3 regions of the Hyphomicrobium nitrativorans NL23 genome follow, and region 1 is predicted to be linked to each of the others. Evidence: predicted binding sites of a transcription regulator. Region 1 holds the regulator's gene; each other region holds the start of a gene.
The links. The regulator HrcA, encoded in region 1, represses chaperone genes, less so after heat shock. The targets are predictions, from matches to a motif close to GTTAGCACTCNCNNNNNGNGAGTGCTAAC.
Positions count from the first base shown of each region.

Region 2: a site for HrcA is predicted at 1,609-1,637, ahead of groES (co-chaperone GroES). Genes of this name have one in related genera too.
Region 3: a site for HrcA is predicted at 1,866-1,894, ahead of groES (co-chaperone GroES). Genes of this name have one in related genera too.

Region 1 is NC_022997.1:811,699-816,215, reverse strand. Features, by position in the region: gene grpE (nucleotide exchange factor GrpE) at 132-818, opposite strand; gene hrcA (heat-inducible transcriptional repressor HrcA) at 958-2,016, opposite strand; gene rph (ribonuclease PH) at 2,292-3,005, shown strand; gene W911_RS03765 (VOC family protein) at 3,047-3,457, shown strand; gene W911_RS18640 (non-canonical purine NTP pyrophosphatase) at 3,454-4,332, shown strand.
Region 2 is NC_022997.1:3,089,884-3,094,400, reverse strand. Features, by position in the region: gene groL (chaperonin GroEL) at 1-1,157, opposite strand, end outside; gene groES (co-chaperone GroES) at 1,258-1,548, opposite strand; gene dprA (DNA-processing protein DprA) at 2,009-3,196, opposite strand; gene plsY (glycerol-3-phosphate 1-O-acyltransferase PlsY) at 3,183-3,791, opposite strand; gene W911_RS14505 (MarR family winged helix-turn-helix transcriptional regulator) at 4,028-4,495, opposite strand.
Region 3 is NC_022997.1:3,109,169-3,113,685, forward strand. Features, by position in the region: gene groL (chaperonin GroEL) at 1-1,365, opposite strand, end outside; gene groES (co-chaperone GroES) at 1,400-1,714, opposite strand; gene W911_RS14595 (H-NS histone family protein) at 2,223-2,534, opposite strand; gene W911_RS14600 (ABC transporter permease) at 2,788-4,020, opposite strand; gene W911_RS14605 (ABC transporter ATP-binding protein) at 4,017-4,517, opposite strand, start outside.

The DNA of each region.
Region 1 (4,517 bases):
CCCGCGCCCGCAAAACACTGGCTATACTGTCTCTTTACTACCGATAAGTAAGGGCCACGCAGCCTGAGGCAGATGACCGCCCAGGCCGCGCGCGAGAACCCGGCCCGCCGGACCGGGACGGAAAACCCCGCTTACATCGCGTTATCGTTGCCAGGCGGCGGCTGAGAACCAGCGCCGTCCCCTGCATCCGATTGCGGATCCGGATCCGCGGCGCCACCCGGTTCCGCAGCCGGTGCCGGCTTCGGCCCGCCCTTGGCCACAACCACCATCGCCGGGCGCAGCACGCGATCGTCGATCACATAGCCCGCCTGATAGACCTCCACGATGGTTCCAGGCGCCACATCGGCGTTGTGCGCCTCCATCATCGCCTGATGCAGATGGGGATTGAAGGCCTCGCCCTTGGGCACGATCCGCCGCACCCCGTTCTTCTCCAGCGCGTTGAGAAACTCGCGCTCGGTCATCGTAACGCCCTCAAGAAGCCCTTTCAGCACCGGGTCCTGGTCGGCCGCATCCGCCGGCACCGCCTGCTTGGCCCGCTCGAAATTGTCGGCAACCCCCGCCACATCGCGCGCAAACTTGCTGATGGCGTACTTCGCGGTCTCCTCGCGCTCGCGCTCGGCCCGCTTCCTCATGTTATCCATCTCGGCATGCGCCCTCAGCAGCCGGTCGGTAAGGTCGGCGATCTGCCCCTGCAGCGTATCGACCTCGGCCGCCAGGCGCTCCGCCTCCAGAACCGGATCGGACGGAGGCGCCGAGGAAGTTGCATCGGCTCCGCCCGTCGTGCCCGGCGCATTCGGTTTCATCGTCTCGTCAGACATGAGATCTCCAGATCGAAGCGAAAATCTTGAAAGCGCCCAAACGGACCGGCGTTCGGACCGGCTGGCACCGCGTGCCCGAGGCGTGCGGCGCGGGGGCGCAGGATACAAGCGCCCGATATCAGCCGCAGAGGCGGAAAAATCAAGTCAGCACGCGGCTGACGAGCCGCGCCGTGTAGTCGACCATCGGAATGATGCGGGCATAGTTGAGCCGCGTCGGCCCGATCACGCCGAGCACGCCGACCACTTTCCGCTCCTCGTCGTGAAACGGCGCGACGATCAGCGACGAACCCGACAGCGAGAACAGCTTATTCTCAGAACCGATGAAAATCCGAACCCCCTCACCCTGCTCCGCGAGACCCAGGATTTGCACCAGATCCCGCTTGCTTTCGAGGTCGTCGAAAAGCTGGCGGATGCGTTCCAAATCCTCGATCGCGGTCAGGTCCTTCAAAAGGTTCGCCTGCCCCCGCACGATCAGGCTCTTCCTGTCGTCGAGCGAGCCCGACCATTCGGCGAGCCCCGCCTTGATCACCTTCTGCGTCAGTTTGTCGAGTTCGGCTTTCGCTTGTCCGAGCTCCACCTCCACCGCCTGCCGCGCCTCGGCGATGGTGAGCCCACGGATATGCGCGTTGAGATAATTCGCCGCTTCCGTCAGCGCGGACGGCGGCAGGCCCGCGGGCAACCCGATCAGACGGTTTTCGACGTTCTGATCCTCGTCGACGAGCACGACGAGCGCCTTTGTCGGCTCCAGCGGCACGAAATCGATGTGCTTCAAGCGCGCCGTCTGCTTCTCGGCCAGCACCACGCCCGCACAATGCGAAAGCCCGGAGATCATCTCACCCGCTTCCGTCAGCACCTGATCGAGCGACTTGGTGCGCCGGACAGCGATCTGCGCCTCGATCTTGCGCCGCTCCTCCGTGCTGAGGTCTCCGACCTCCAGCAAACCGTCGACGAACATGCGAAGCCCCGACTGCGTCGGCAGCCGCCCGGCCGAGGTATGCGGCGCGAAGATGAGCCCCGCGTGCTCAAGGTCGCTCATCACGTTGCGGATCGACGCGGGCGACAGCGCCATCGGCAACACGCGCGACAGGTTGCGCGAGCCGACGGGTTCGCCCGTGGCCAGATAGCTGTCCACGATCTGCCGCAGAATTTCGCGCGAACGCTCGGAAAGTTTTTTGATTTCGGACTGAGGTTCTGACATCGGGATCTCATGTCGCGAACGGCATGCGGCCGCTCGGGACCCTGAAATAATGGCAGCAAGCCCGTTCAATGCAAGACCCCGGCCGTAATCCACACCCAGCGCAAAGCCGTTGCGGAGGCGTCGAGCCAGGGTCCGTCCGCACCCGCCGATTGAGGTTGATCCCAGTGGGGCCCTCCCTTAGGGTCGCGCGCACACCGAAATAGCGGGATGGAAGGGACAGGGCGACGGCCTTCCCTATGCCGATCTCCCGAGCATTCCGAGAAAGCCGAAACCACATGCGCCCTTCCAAACGCCAGCCTGGCGAACTTCGCCGCGTCTCCTTCGAACGCGCGGTCTCCATGCACGCCGAGGGCTCCTGCCTGATCAAGTTCGGCAACACCCACGTACTCTGCACCGCAAGCCTTGAAGAGCGCATTCCCCCGTGGCTCAAGGGCCAGGGCCGCGGCTGGGTCACGGCCGAATACGGCATGCTCCCCCGCGCCACCACCGACCGCACCCGCCGCGAGGCATCCGTCGGCCACCAGTCGGGCCGCACCCAGGAAATCCAGCGCCTCATCGGCCGCGCACTCCGCGCCGTGGTCGATCTCCCCAAGCTCGGCGAACGCCAGATCTCCATCGACTGCGACGTGATCCAGGCCGACGGCGGCACCCGCACCGCCGCGATCACCGGCGCGTGGGTGGCGCTCCACGACTGCATCCAGTGGATGAAGCTCCGCGACATGGTGAAGGACGGCGTTCTGCGAGACCACGTGGCCGCCATTTCCTGCGGCCTTTACAACGGCACGCCCGTCCTCGATCTCGACTACCTGGAAGATTCGAACGCGGATGCGGATTCCAATTTCGTCATGACCGGCGCCGGCGGCATCGTCGAAGTCCAGGGTACCGCCGAAACCACGGCCTTCAGCCAGGAAAGCTTCGACGCTCTGATGGCACTCGCCCGCAAGGGCATCGCCGAACTGGTCGAGCTGCAGAAACTAACGGTCGCGTGATCGGTTGAGGTCTTGAGCCCTCGATGCCATAGACCGAAACCATGACAAAGCCTGCCATCCTCGAAGCGGTAATCTACGCGCGCGACCTTCCCGCCGCGGAAGCCTTTTACACGCGCCTGCTTGGAGTTGCACCGCACGCAAAGGTCGACGGCCGCCACATCTTCTACAAGCTCGCGCATCACATGCTTTTGATCTTTAATCCCGAGGCAACCCGCACTCCCCCGGACGGTCCCCTTCCCGTGCCGCCTCACGGCGCCAGAGGCCAGGGACACGTCTGCTTTGCAGCCAACGCGGACGAAATCGAAGCGTGGCGCCAGCGCCTCTCCGCCATGAGCGTCGCAATCGAATCCGACTTCGAGTGGCCCCAGGGCGGCCGTTCCATCTATTTCCGCGATCCCGCCGGCAATTCCGTAGAATTCGCCGAGCCGCGCATCTGGGGTTTTGACGCATGACCACGCTGACGTTCGGCACACGCCTCGTTGTCGCGAGCCACAACCCCGGCAAGGTCTGGGAGATCAAGGAACTGATCGCCCCCTTCGGTCTCGACGCGGTTTCCGCCGGAGATCTCGGCCTTGCGGAGCCGGAGGAAACCGAAACGACCTTCGAAGGCAACGCCACCCTCAAAGCCGTCGCCGCCGCAAAAGCGTCGGGGCTTCCCTCGCTCGCAGACGATTCCGGCATCGAGGTCCACGCGCTCGACGGCGCGCCCGGCGTCTATTCGGCCGACTGGGCCATGCCCGGCAAGGACTTCGGCCGCGCCATGCAACGGGTCCACGACGAACTCGCGGAACGCGGCGCCTGGTCCGGCCCCGCCCCCACGGCGAACTTCATTTCCGTGCTCTGCCTCGCGTGGCCTACGGGCGAAACGCGCCTCTTCCGCGGCCGCGTGGACGGCACGCTCGTCTGGCCACCCCGCGGCGGAAACGGCTTCGGCTTCGACCCCATGTTCGTGCCCGAAGGCGCAACCGAAACCTTCGGCGAAATGGAACCCGCGGGCAAATACGCCATCTCCCATCGCACCCGCGCTTTCGCCGCCTTCAAGCGCGACTGCCTCGAAGGCATCGCAGCCGAACCTGCACGTCCGAAATCCGGCCGCGACCTCGAAGGCCTCGAAGCCGCCGCCCGCAATCTCTCGACGCAAGCCGAACTGGCCCGCTTCATCGCCTCCTTGCGCGACGACCTCGCAACCAACGGCGCCGACTGGCCGGTGCGCGACTTGACAAGCTTCCTGGGTGCTCTCCAACAGGCTGCGGAAAAGGTCGACACGCCCGATGCCGAACCCCGCTGGCGCACGCTCGCCCGCGCGCTCCTCGCCGCCAGCCGATGACGCCGCCGATCCAAGCCACAGCAACCGACGACGGCACGCCCGGCTTCGGCGTCTACATCCACTGGCCGTTCTGCGCGCAGAAATGCCCCTACTGCGATTTCAACAGTCACGTCCGCTTCGGCGGCTGGGACGAGCCGCGCTTCCTCGCCGCCTACAAACGCGAACTCGACCACGTCGCAAACCTG
Region 2 (4,517 bases), 1.4 Mb from region 1:
TCGGTGACGCCGCCGACCTTGATCACGGCAACGCCGCCGGCGAGCTTCGCAAGGCGCTCCTGCAACTTCTCGCGGTCGTAGTCCGAGGTGGTTTCCTCGATCTGCGCCTTGATCTGGCTGACGCGCGACTCGATCTCCTTCTTCTTGCCGGCGCCGTCGACGATGGTCGTGTTGTCCTTGCTGATGGACACGCGCTTGGCGCGGCCCAGCATGTCGATGGTGACGTTCTCAAGCTTGATGCCGAGGTCTTCGCTCACCGTCTGGCCGCGCGTGAGAACGGCGATGTCCTCAAGCATGGCCTTGCGGCGGTCGCCGAAGCCCGGCGCCTTGACGGCAGCGATCTTGAGGCCGCCGCGCAGCTTGTTGACGACGAGCGTCGCGAGCGCTTCGCCCTCGACCTCTTCGGCGATGATGAGAAGCGGCTTGCCTGTCTGCACGACGGCTTCGAGCAGCGGCAGCAGCGGCTGCAGGCTCGACAGCTTCTTCTCGTGAATCAGGATGTAGGGATCGTCCAGCTCCGCAATCATCTTGTCGGCATTGGTGATGAAATAGGGCGAGAGATAACCGCGGTCGAACTGCATGCCCTCGACGACGTCGAGTTCGGTCTCCAGGCTCTTCGCCTCCTCGACCGTGATGACGCCCTCGTTACCGACCTTCTGCATGGCCTCGGCAATCATGTCGCCGATTGCCTTTTCGCCGTTGGCCGAGATGGTCCCGACCTGGGCGATCTCGCCCGAGTTCTTGACCTTCTTTGCCTTGGACTCGATCTCTTCGACGACCTGCGCCACGGCCTTCTCGATGCCGCGCTTGAGGTCCATCGGGTTCATGCCCGCGGCGACGGCCTTGAGGCCTTCGCGCACGATGGCCTGCGTGAGCACGCACGCCGTTGTGGTGCCGTCACCGGCGATATCGTTGGTTTTCTGGGCGGCTTCGCGCACCATCTGCGCGCCCATGTTCTCAAGCTTGTCCTCAAGCTCGATTTCCTTGGCGACAGAGACGCCGTCCTTGGTCGTGCGCGGAGCACCGAAGCTCCTCTCGATCACGACGTTGCGGCCCTTGGGGCCGAGCGTCACTTTGACGGCATTGGCGAGCGTATCGACGCCGCGAAGAATCTTGTCGCGGGCCTCGGTGGAAAAGCGAACGTCTTTGGCAGCCATAAGGGCAACCTCCAGATTGGGGGACTGATTGGAATGTCAGGGTCGAAACGACGAGCGGGCGTACGCGCCGGAGCCCGGTGCGATTGAGAGGGGCGCGCCCTTACTTCTCGATGACGCCCAGGATGTCGCTCTCCTTCATGATGAGGAGGTCGACGCCGTCGATCTTCACTTCCGTGCCGCTCCACTTGCCGAACAGCACCTTGTCGCCGGCTTTGACGTCGAGCGCCGTGAGCTTGCCGGCATCGTCGCGCGTACCGGGACCGACAGCCACGACCTCGCCCTGCTGAGGCTTTTCGGCAGCCGTGTCGGGAATGATGATGCCACCGGCGGTCTTGGTCTCGCTGTCCACGCGCTTGACGACGACGCGATCATGCAGGGGGCGGAATGACATGAGGCTCTGAACTCCACTGAGAATGGGAAGGGGCGGGCGCTTTTTGCGCGGCCCGACACGCGTGGCACTTTCACCAGGGGAGTGCCAGCGAGTGTGGCCGTTCTAGAAGCCTGCCCGCTCCAGTGTCAAGCAAGGGAAGGCTCGGAGCATGCGACTTTGTCACAATCAAAGGATGCATAAAATAAAATTGCAACTTCTGATTTGCAGGGTTAATGTAATGTGTGCAGCTGGACGAACGGCTGATGCAACGAGGGAGCTGCGAAAGTGCCAAAAGGAAACGGAGACGGGGCTCGCGCGCAAAGTGCGTCCCTCAAAGAGCAACTTGAGTATATTGCCGATCTCATTCTTCAATTGAAGGCTATGGCGCGCAGCCAGCGGCTCACCACGTTGGCCGGAATTCTAGACGTGGCCCATTCGGAAGCAAGGCTTCGTTCGCGCGATAACGTTTAATCTGGCGCACCTAGCGGATCGTCCGGGACACGAGTTGCGAGCCGTGGCGGGCGATCTCTCCTGCGAGATCGAGATCGAGTAGAAGCACGCGCACCTCCCGCGCCCCGAGGCCGATCGCACGCGCAAGTGTGTCGATGTCCACGGGATGAGGCCCAAGCGCAGCGAGAACCCGCGCCCGCTCGCTGTCGGTGGGCTCGCCTCGCGCGTCGAGAGCGCCGACGTCTTGGGCCGCGAACGCCGGGGCGAAGACGGGGGCGGATGTCTCCTCGGTCATTCCGGCCGGACGCAGATGAAGCTGCGGTCCCAACGCGTCGATGACGTCCTCGGGCTGGGTGACGAGCGTTGCTCCGGACTTGAGGAGCTGATTGGTGCCCTCCGCGCGGGGATCCAGCGGGTGGCCCGGGACGGCGAAAATCTCGCGTCCTTGCTCGCCGGCCAGGCGGGCGGTGACGAGCGAGCCCGAGCGCCGCGCCGCCTCGATGACGACGACGCCGCGCGAAAGACCTGAGACCAGCCGGTTGCGGCGAGGGAAGTCACGTCCGCGCGGAACGAACCCCGGCGGCAGTTCCGTCACGAGGCAGCCCTCTTCGCCGATCCGGGCCTGCAAGCTCGCGTGTTCGGGCGGATAAACGATGTCGATGCCGCCCGCCAGCACCGCGACCGTCCCATGCATCAGGCTCGCCTCGTGCGCGGCCGCGTCCACGCCGCGCGCGAGCCCCGAGACGATCGAGAAACCGGCCTCCGCAAGCCTCCTTGCGAACAGCCGGGCGAGCTTGAGGCCGGCGGCTGAGGCCTGACGCGAACCGACGACTGCAATGGCGGAGAGCCCCAGCAACTCGCTCCGCCCCTTCAGGTAGACCATAGGCGGCGGCGTATCAAGCGCGGCCAGCGTCTGTGGATAGCCGGGCTCGATCGTGAAGACCGGCCGGGCGCCCGCTTTCTCCGCCGCCTTGAGCTCGGCTTCGGCGTCCGCTTCGGAGCAGACGCGTGCGGGCCGCCCGGCGCGGCGCGACAACTGGGGGAGGGCAGCCAGTGCCTGGCGGGCTCCGCCGCAATGATTGATCAATTCGCGGAACGTGACGGGGCCGACCTGGCTCGAACGGATCAGCCGGAGACAGGCGAGGCGTTCGTCCGCGTCGAGTGGCGCGACGGGGAGCGGTGCGGGCGTGAACAGATCCTCGGGATCACGATTTGGCACCGATCCTGGGCTCCTCGCCTTTCAACAACCGGCTGATGTTGGCCGAATGCTTCCCGAAGAGGAAGATCGACATGACGAGCGCGGCCAGCCCTTCGTTGGTCCACCCGAGCGCGACCAGTGCAACGGGCGTCGCAGCACTCGCGATAAGCGCCGCCAGCGACGAGTAGCGCAGCGCAACCGCAACCGCGAGCCAGAGCCCGACGAAAACGAGCGCGCCGGGCCAGGCGAGGGCGGCCACGACGCCGATGTAGGTCGCAACGCCCTTTCCGCCCTTGAAACCGAGCCAGACGGGAAAGATGTGCCCGAGGAACGCCGCGAGACCGGCAATCAGTCCCGCTTCCGTGCTCTGCGCACCGGCGACGAGCGAGCCGAGCACAACGGCGAGCGTACCTTTGAGGCCGTCCAGCAGTAGCGTGAGCGCGGCAAGACCCTTATGGCCAGTTCTGAGGACGTTCGTCGCCCCGATGTTGCCGGATCCGATGGTGCGGATGTCGCCGAGCCCGGCGAAGCGCGTGAGCAGAAGGCCGAAGGGAATGGAGCCGAGGCCGTAGCCGATGAGCGCGGGCAGGCTGTAAGCCGCGAGCGTGTCGAGCATGATGTGTGGCGGCCCTGATCCTGGATGAACCGGGCAAAGCTAACGGCCAGCGCGGCGTCCGGCAACCGGGATCGGGAAAGAGACCTCGCGAAACGCCCGGCAATGGCCGTGGCCCGTCCGGGTCCGCCCCCGCACTGCCTCCGGGACGCCCGTCGAAGATGCCCAGAATGCGAAAAGGGCTACGCACAGGCGCATGTGCGTAGCCCTCGGATATGAAACAGGGCGCAGGCGGAGCGTCAGCCTCGCCCGTTCCGGCCGGTGTCGTCCGGCTCGACCGCGGACACGATCTTCGACAGCGACCGCAGGAACGCGTCCCGCTGCGTGGGCGCGAGCGCGGACAGAATGCGCTCGTCTGTGGAACGGGCCGCAGGCTCCGCCTGTCTCAAGGCGCCTTCGCCCTTGTCGGTGAGGCGAACCGCATAGCGGCGCGCGTCGCGTCGGGTACGCCGGCGCTGAACGAGGCCGCGCGCCGTGAGGCGGCGGACGATGTCGGCCATCGTGGAGCGGTCGATGCCGGTGCGCTCGACGAGCGTCGTCTGGCTCGGTTCTTCGCTGTTGGCGATGGCCGTCATCACGGCGTACTGCCGCGGTGTCAGGCCGGCTTCTCCCACCCTCAACGCGAACAGTTCGTCTGCGCATTGCCCGGCCCGATGCAACAGATGCAGAGCCGAGGAGATGCGGTCGCTTGAGGTGTCATGTTTCATGATTGCGCCTAATCCTCTTGCT
Region 3 (4,517 bases), 1.4 Mb from region 1:
GAAGATCTGGCGTGCCGGTGCCTGCAGCGCGCGGCGCACGATGTTCACGCCGACACGCTGGTCGTCGTTGACGCCCGTCACCTTTTCGAGTGCGCTGATGGCGCGGAGAAGCGCAACACCGCCGCCGGGGACGATGCCCTCTTCAACGGCTGCGCGGGTTGCGTGCAGCGCGTCGTCGACGCGATCCTTCTTCTCCTTCACCTCGACCTCGGTGGCACCGCCGACCTTGATCACGGCAACGCCGCCGGCGAGCTTCGCAAGACGTTCCTGCAGCTTCTCGCGGTCGTAGTCCGAGGTGGTTTCCTCGATCTGCGCCTTGATCTGCTTCACGCGCGCTTCGATGTCGGCCTTCTTGCCCGAACCGTCGACAACGGTGGTGTTTTCCTTGTCGATCGTGATGCGCTTCGCCGTGCCCAGCATGTCGAGCGTGACGCTCTCAAGCTTGATGCCGACGTCTTCGCTGATGACGGTGCCGCCCGTGAGAACAGCGATGTCCTCAAGCATGGCCTTGCGGCGATCGCCGAAGCCCGGAGCCTTTACGGCCGCGACCTTGAGGCCGCCGCGCAGCTTGTTGACGACGAGCGTCGCGAGCGCTTCGCCCTCGACGTCCTCGGCGATGATGAGAAGCGGCTTGCCCGTCTGCACGACGGCTTCGAGAACCGGCAGCATCGACTGCAGGCCGGACACCTTCTTCTCGTGGATGAGGATGTAGGGGCTTTCCAGCTCCGCGATCATCTTGTCGGCGTTGGTGATGAAGTAGGGCGAGAGGTAGCCGCGGTCGAACTGCATGCCCTCGACGACGTCGAGCTCGGTTTCGAGGCTCTTGCTCTCTTCAACCGTGATGACGCCCTCGTTGCCGACCTTCTTCATGGCCTCGGCGATCTTGGCGCCGATCTCGACATCGCCGTTGGCCGAGATGGTGCCGACCTGGGCGATCTCGTCGTTGGAGGTGACCTTCTTCGACTTCGCCGTGAGCTGGTCGATGACGGCCTGAACGGCGAGGTCGATGCCGCGCTTCAGGTCCATCGGGTTGGCGCCGGCGGCGACGGACTTCGCGCCTTCCTTGACGATCGCCTGGGCGAGCACCGTTGCGGTGGTGGTGCCGTCGCCGGCGAGGTCGGCCGTCTTCGAGGCAACTTCACGCAGCATCTGCGCGCCCATATTCTCGAACTTATCTTCGAGCTCGATCTCCTTGGCGACCGTCACACCGTCCTTGGTGATGCGCGGGGCGCCGAAGCTCTTCTCGATCACGACGTTGCGGCCCTTGGGGCCCAGCGTCACCTTGACGGCGTTGGCGAGGATGTCGACGCCGCGCAGCATCCGCTCGCGTGCGTCCTGAGAAAACTTTACGTCTTTAGCTGCCATCGTTTGGCACTCCGTTCGATATCAGGGGGATGTCTTAGGCGGCCTTCTTGGCCGACGACTTGCCTTCGAGGATGCCGAGGATGTCGCTTTCCTTCATGATGAGGACGTCCTCACCATCGATCTTCACCTCGGTGCCGGACCACTTGCCGAACAGCACGCGGTCGCCGGCCTTCACTTCGAGAGCAACGAGCTTGCCCTGCTCGTCGCGGGCGCCAGGGCCAACGGCGACGACTTCGCCCTGCTGGGGCTTTTCCTTGGCCGTGTCGGGGATGATGATGCCGCCAGCGGTCTTCGTGTCCTCTTCGACGCGCTTCACGACAACGCGGTCATGCAAGGGACGGAATGTCATGGGTAACCCTCATGATACGAATGGTTGATCGATGTCTGTAAAAGGGGTCCACGGAACGGGCCGCGCCGACGATGCGGCAGGCCGCGCCCATGGTTGCATGCGCCGCCAAACTTCGGGTTCCGGTCGACGCAGGGCCTATATGCGAACGGCTGGTAGCACTGTCAAGATCTGAGTGCCAACGCCGCCCCCTCGCCCGTCGATGGCAGCGTTTTTTAAAGGCGGTTTAGCGCGTTACGCACCCATCCTGGTTACGCCCTCGGACACGGCATTTCAGGTTGGGGCCGCTAGAATTGGACGACTTGTCGCACCCAGATTGGAAGGGAAATTTCGCCTCGCCGCCTTATCTCGGCGGACACCCAATCAAACGCATCGCCATTTCTATTCTTGCCGCTAAAGCACCCGCTCAAGCGAAACGTTGGCAGCTCTTGAGCCAAAAACGACTGCGCCGCGGGCATTCCAGAGGAACAGCCCACGGCGCAGACGATCGAGATGCGTTCGTTGTCGCGAATTAGACAGCGAAATCCTGGATTTTTGCACCCTTGCTCAGCTTGGCGACAAGCCAATTCGGCTTTCTGCCGCGGCCGGTCCAGGTTTCGGAGCGATTATCGGGGTTTTGATACTTAATCGCTGCGGTCTTTCCGCGACCCCGCGATCCGAACAGCTCTCCAACCGAGAACCCCGCATTTTCGGCAAGCGATGCGATCTTGTGCTTGAGATCTGCCCTCTCGCGCTCCTTTGCGGCGTTCAAAGCCTTCTGCGCACGCGCGATGTGATCATTAAGCTCCTTGACCGACATCTTGTCGTAGTTCACCGCTGCCATTCCCTACTCCCGTTGATGCGCCACCGCATATCAATTCGATAGACCGTGACGTCTTAATATCTCTATCCCCTGATCCGCATAACTCTTCTCGATTGCGGTAAAAGATTTCATTCTCACAAGAGCGGAAATCCGTGCACCGCCTATTTGGCGGGCAAAACAGCAAAACGCTCTTCAAATGAACACCCCCGAGGGAGGGTTGTTCAGTAAAAGTTTTGAAGGGTATCGTCAAGCCTGAGAAAGAATGCCTTTGCGGCTATTCGCTTCGAAGCGCATCAATAGGATTAAGATATGCCGCGCGGCGCGCCGGAAACAGGCCGAAACAAATTCCGGTCGCGGCCGCGGCTGCAAGCGCTCCTGCGAGAACGCTCGGCGACACCAGAATAGGCCAATCCGCAACGAAAGCGATCGCGGCCGATGCGAGAACTCCGATAATTATTCCGATCAGGCCGCCAAGAAGGCAAAGAGAAACGGCTTCGACGAGAAACTGCTGGAGAATGTCCCGGCGGCGGCCTCCGACCGCCATGCGCAGGCCGATCTCGCGCGTCCGCTCAGTCACCGAAACCAGCATAATGTTCATGATGCCGATGCCGCCGACGATCAGAGAAATGACAGAGGTGGCGGCCAGAAGGTAACTCATCGTGGTGAGAACCTCGGTGCGCGCTTTCATCGTTTCCGCGAGATTTCGGACCGAAAACGTATCCTGATTGCCCCGCGTATTGGCGCGGCGCTGCCGCAGCAGGCTTTCGATTTCCTCCTGCGCCTCGGCCATATCGGCCCCGGCATCGATTTTGACGTGAAGAATGCCCACACGGTCGTTCTGGACCTGCGTGCGCCCCGATATGCGCGCGCGCGCCGTCGTGATCGGGACGAGGACGACGTCGTCCTGGTCGCGGCCCATCGCAGATTGCCCTTTCGAGGCCAGAACTCCCACGATTTCGAATGGCACGTTGGTGATGCGCACCGTGGCGCCGATCGGATCTTCGTCCGGGAAAATCTCTTTCGCCACCGTTTTCCCAATGACAGCAACCCGAGCGCCCGAGCGAACGTCTCCCACCGTGAGATCGCGCCCGCTTTCGAGCGGCCAATCCCGGACGAACAGATAGTCGGCGTGGATGCCGCTCACAGTCGTGGACCAGTTGGTGTTCCCGCGAACCATGGGGGCCGTTTCGTTGAGCTGGCCGGAAACGCCCACGACGCCCTGGATCTTGTCGCGGATCGCCACCACGTCGACCTCGGACAGCGGCAGGTCGGTGCCGGCGCCCTGCGCGCGGCCCATAGAGCGCATGGAGCCGGGGAATACGACCAGCATGTTGGTGCCCAGCGCCTTGATCTGGCGGTCCACCTCGCTCGACGCACCTGTGCCGACGGCCACCAGAATGATGACGGACGCGACGCCGATGACGATGCCGAGCGTCGTCAGAACCGATCGCAACAGGTTGACGCGCAGCGCGTTGATCGCGATCAGGATGGAATCCAAGAAGCTCATTGCGGAGCCCTTTTTCCGGCTGGAAGCGGAATCGGTTTCTGGCGCACGTCGTCGACGATATGCCCGTCGCGGAACGTGATCCGCCGTCCGGCCCAAAGCGCGATCTCAGGCTCGTGGGTCACGATCACCACCGTGATCCCTTCGCGGTTGAGATCGGTGAAGAGCTGCATGATCTCTTCCGACGTCTTGCTGTCGAGGGCGCCGGTCGGCTCGTCGGCCAGCAGGATCTTCGGATTGTTGACGATGGCGCGGGCAATGGCCACGCGCTGTTGCTGGCCGCCCGATAGCTGGCGCGGCGTATGGCTAATGCGGTTCTCAAGCCCGACCTGCGCGAGGCGGCGGCGCGCCATCTCCTCGCCGTTCTCCGGCCTCGGATTCGCGTAGAGAAGGGGCAGCATGACCTGTTTCAAGGCCGATGTCCGCGGCAGAAGGTTGAACTGCTGAAAGACGAAGCCGATGGTGCGGTTTCTAAGGTCGGCAAGCTCGTCGACCGACAG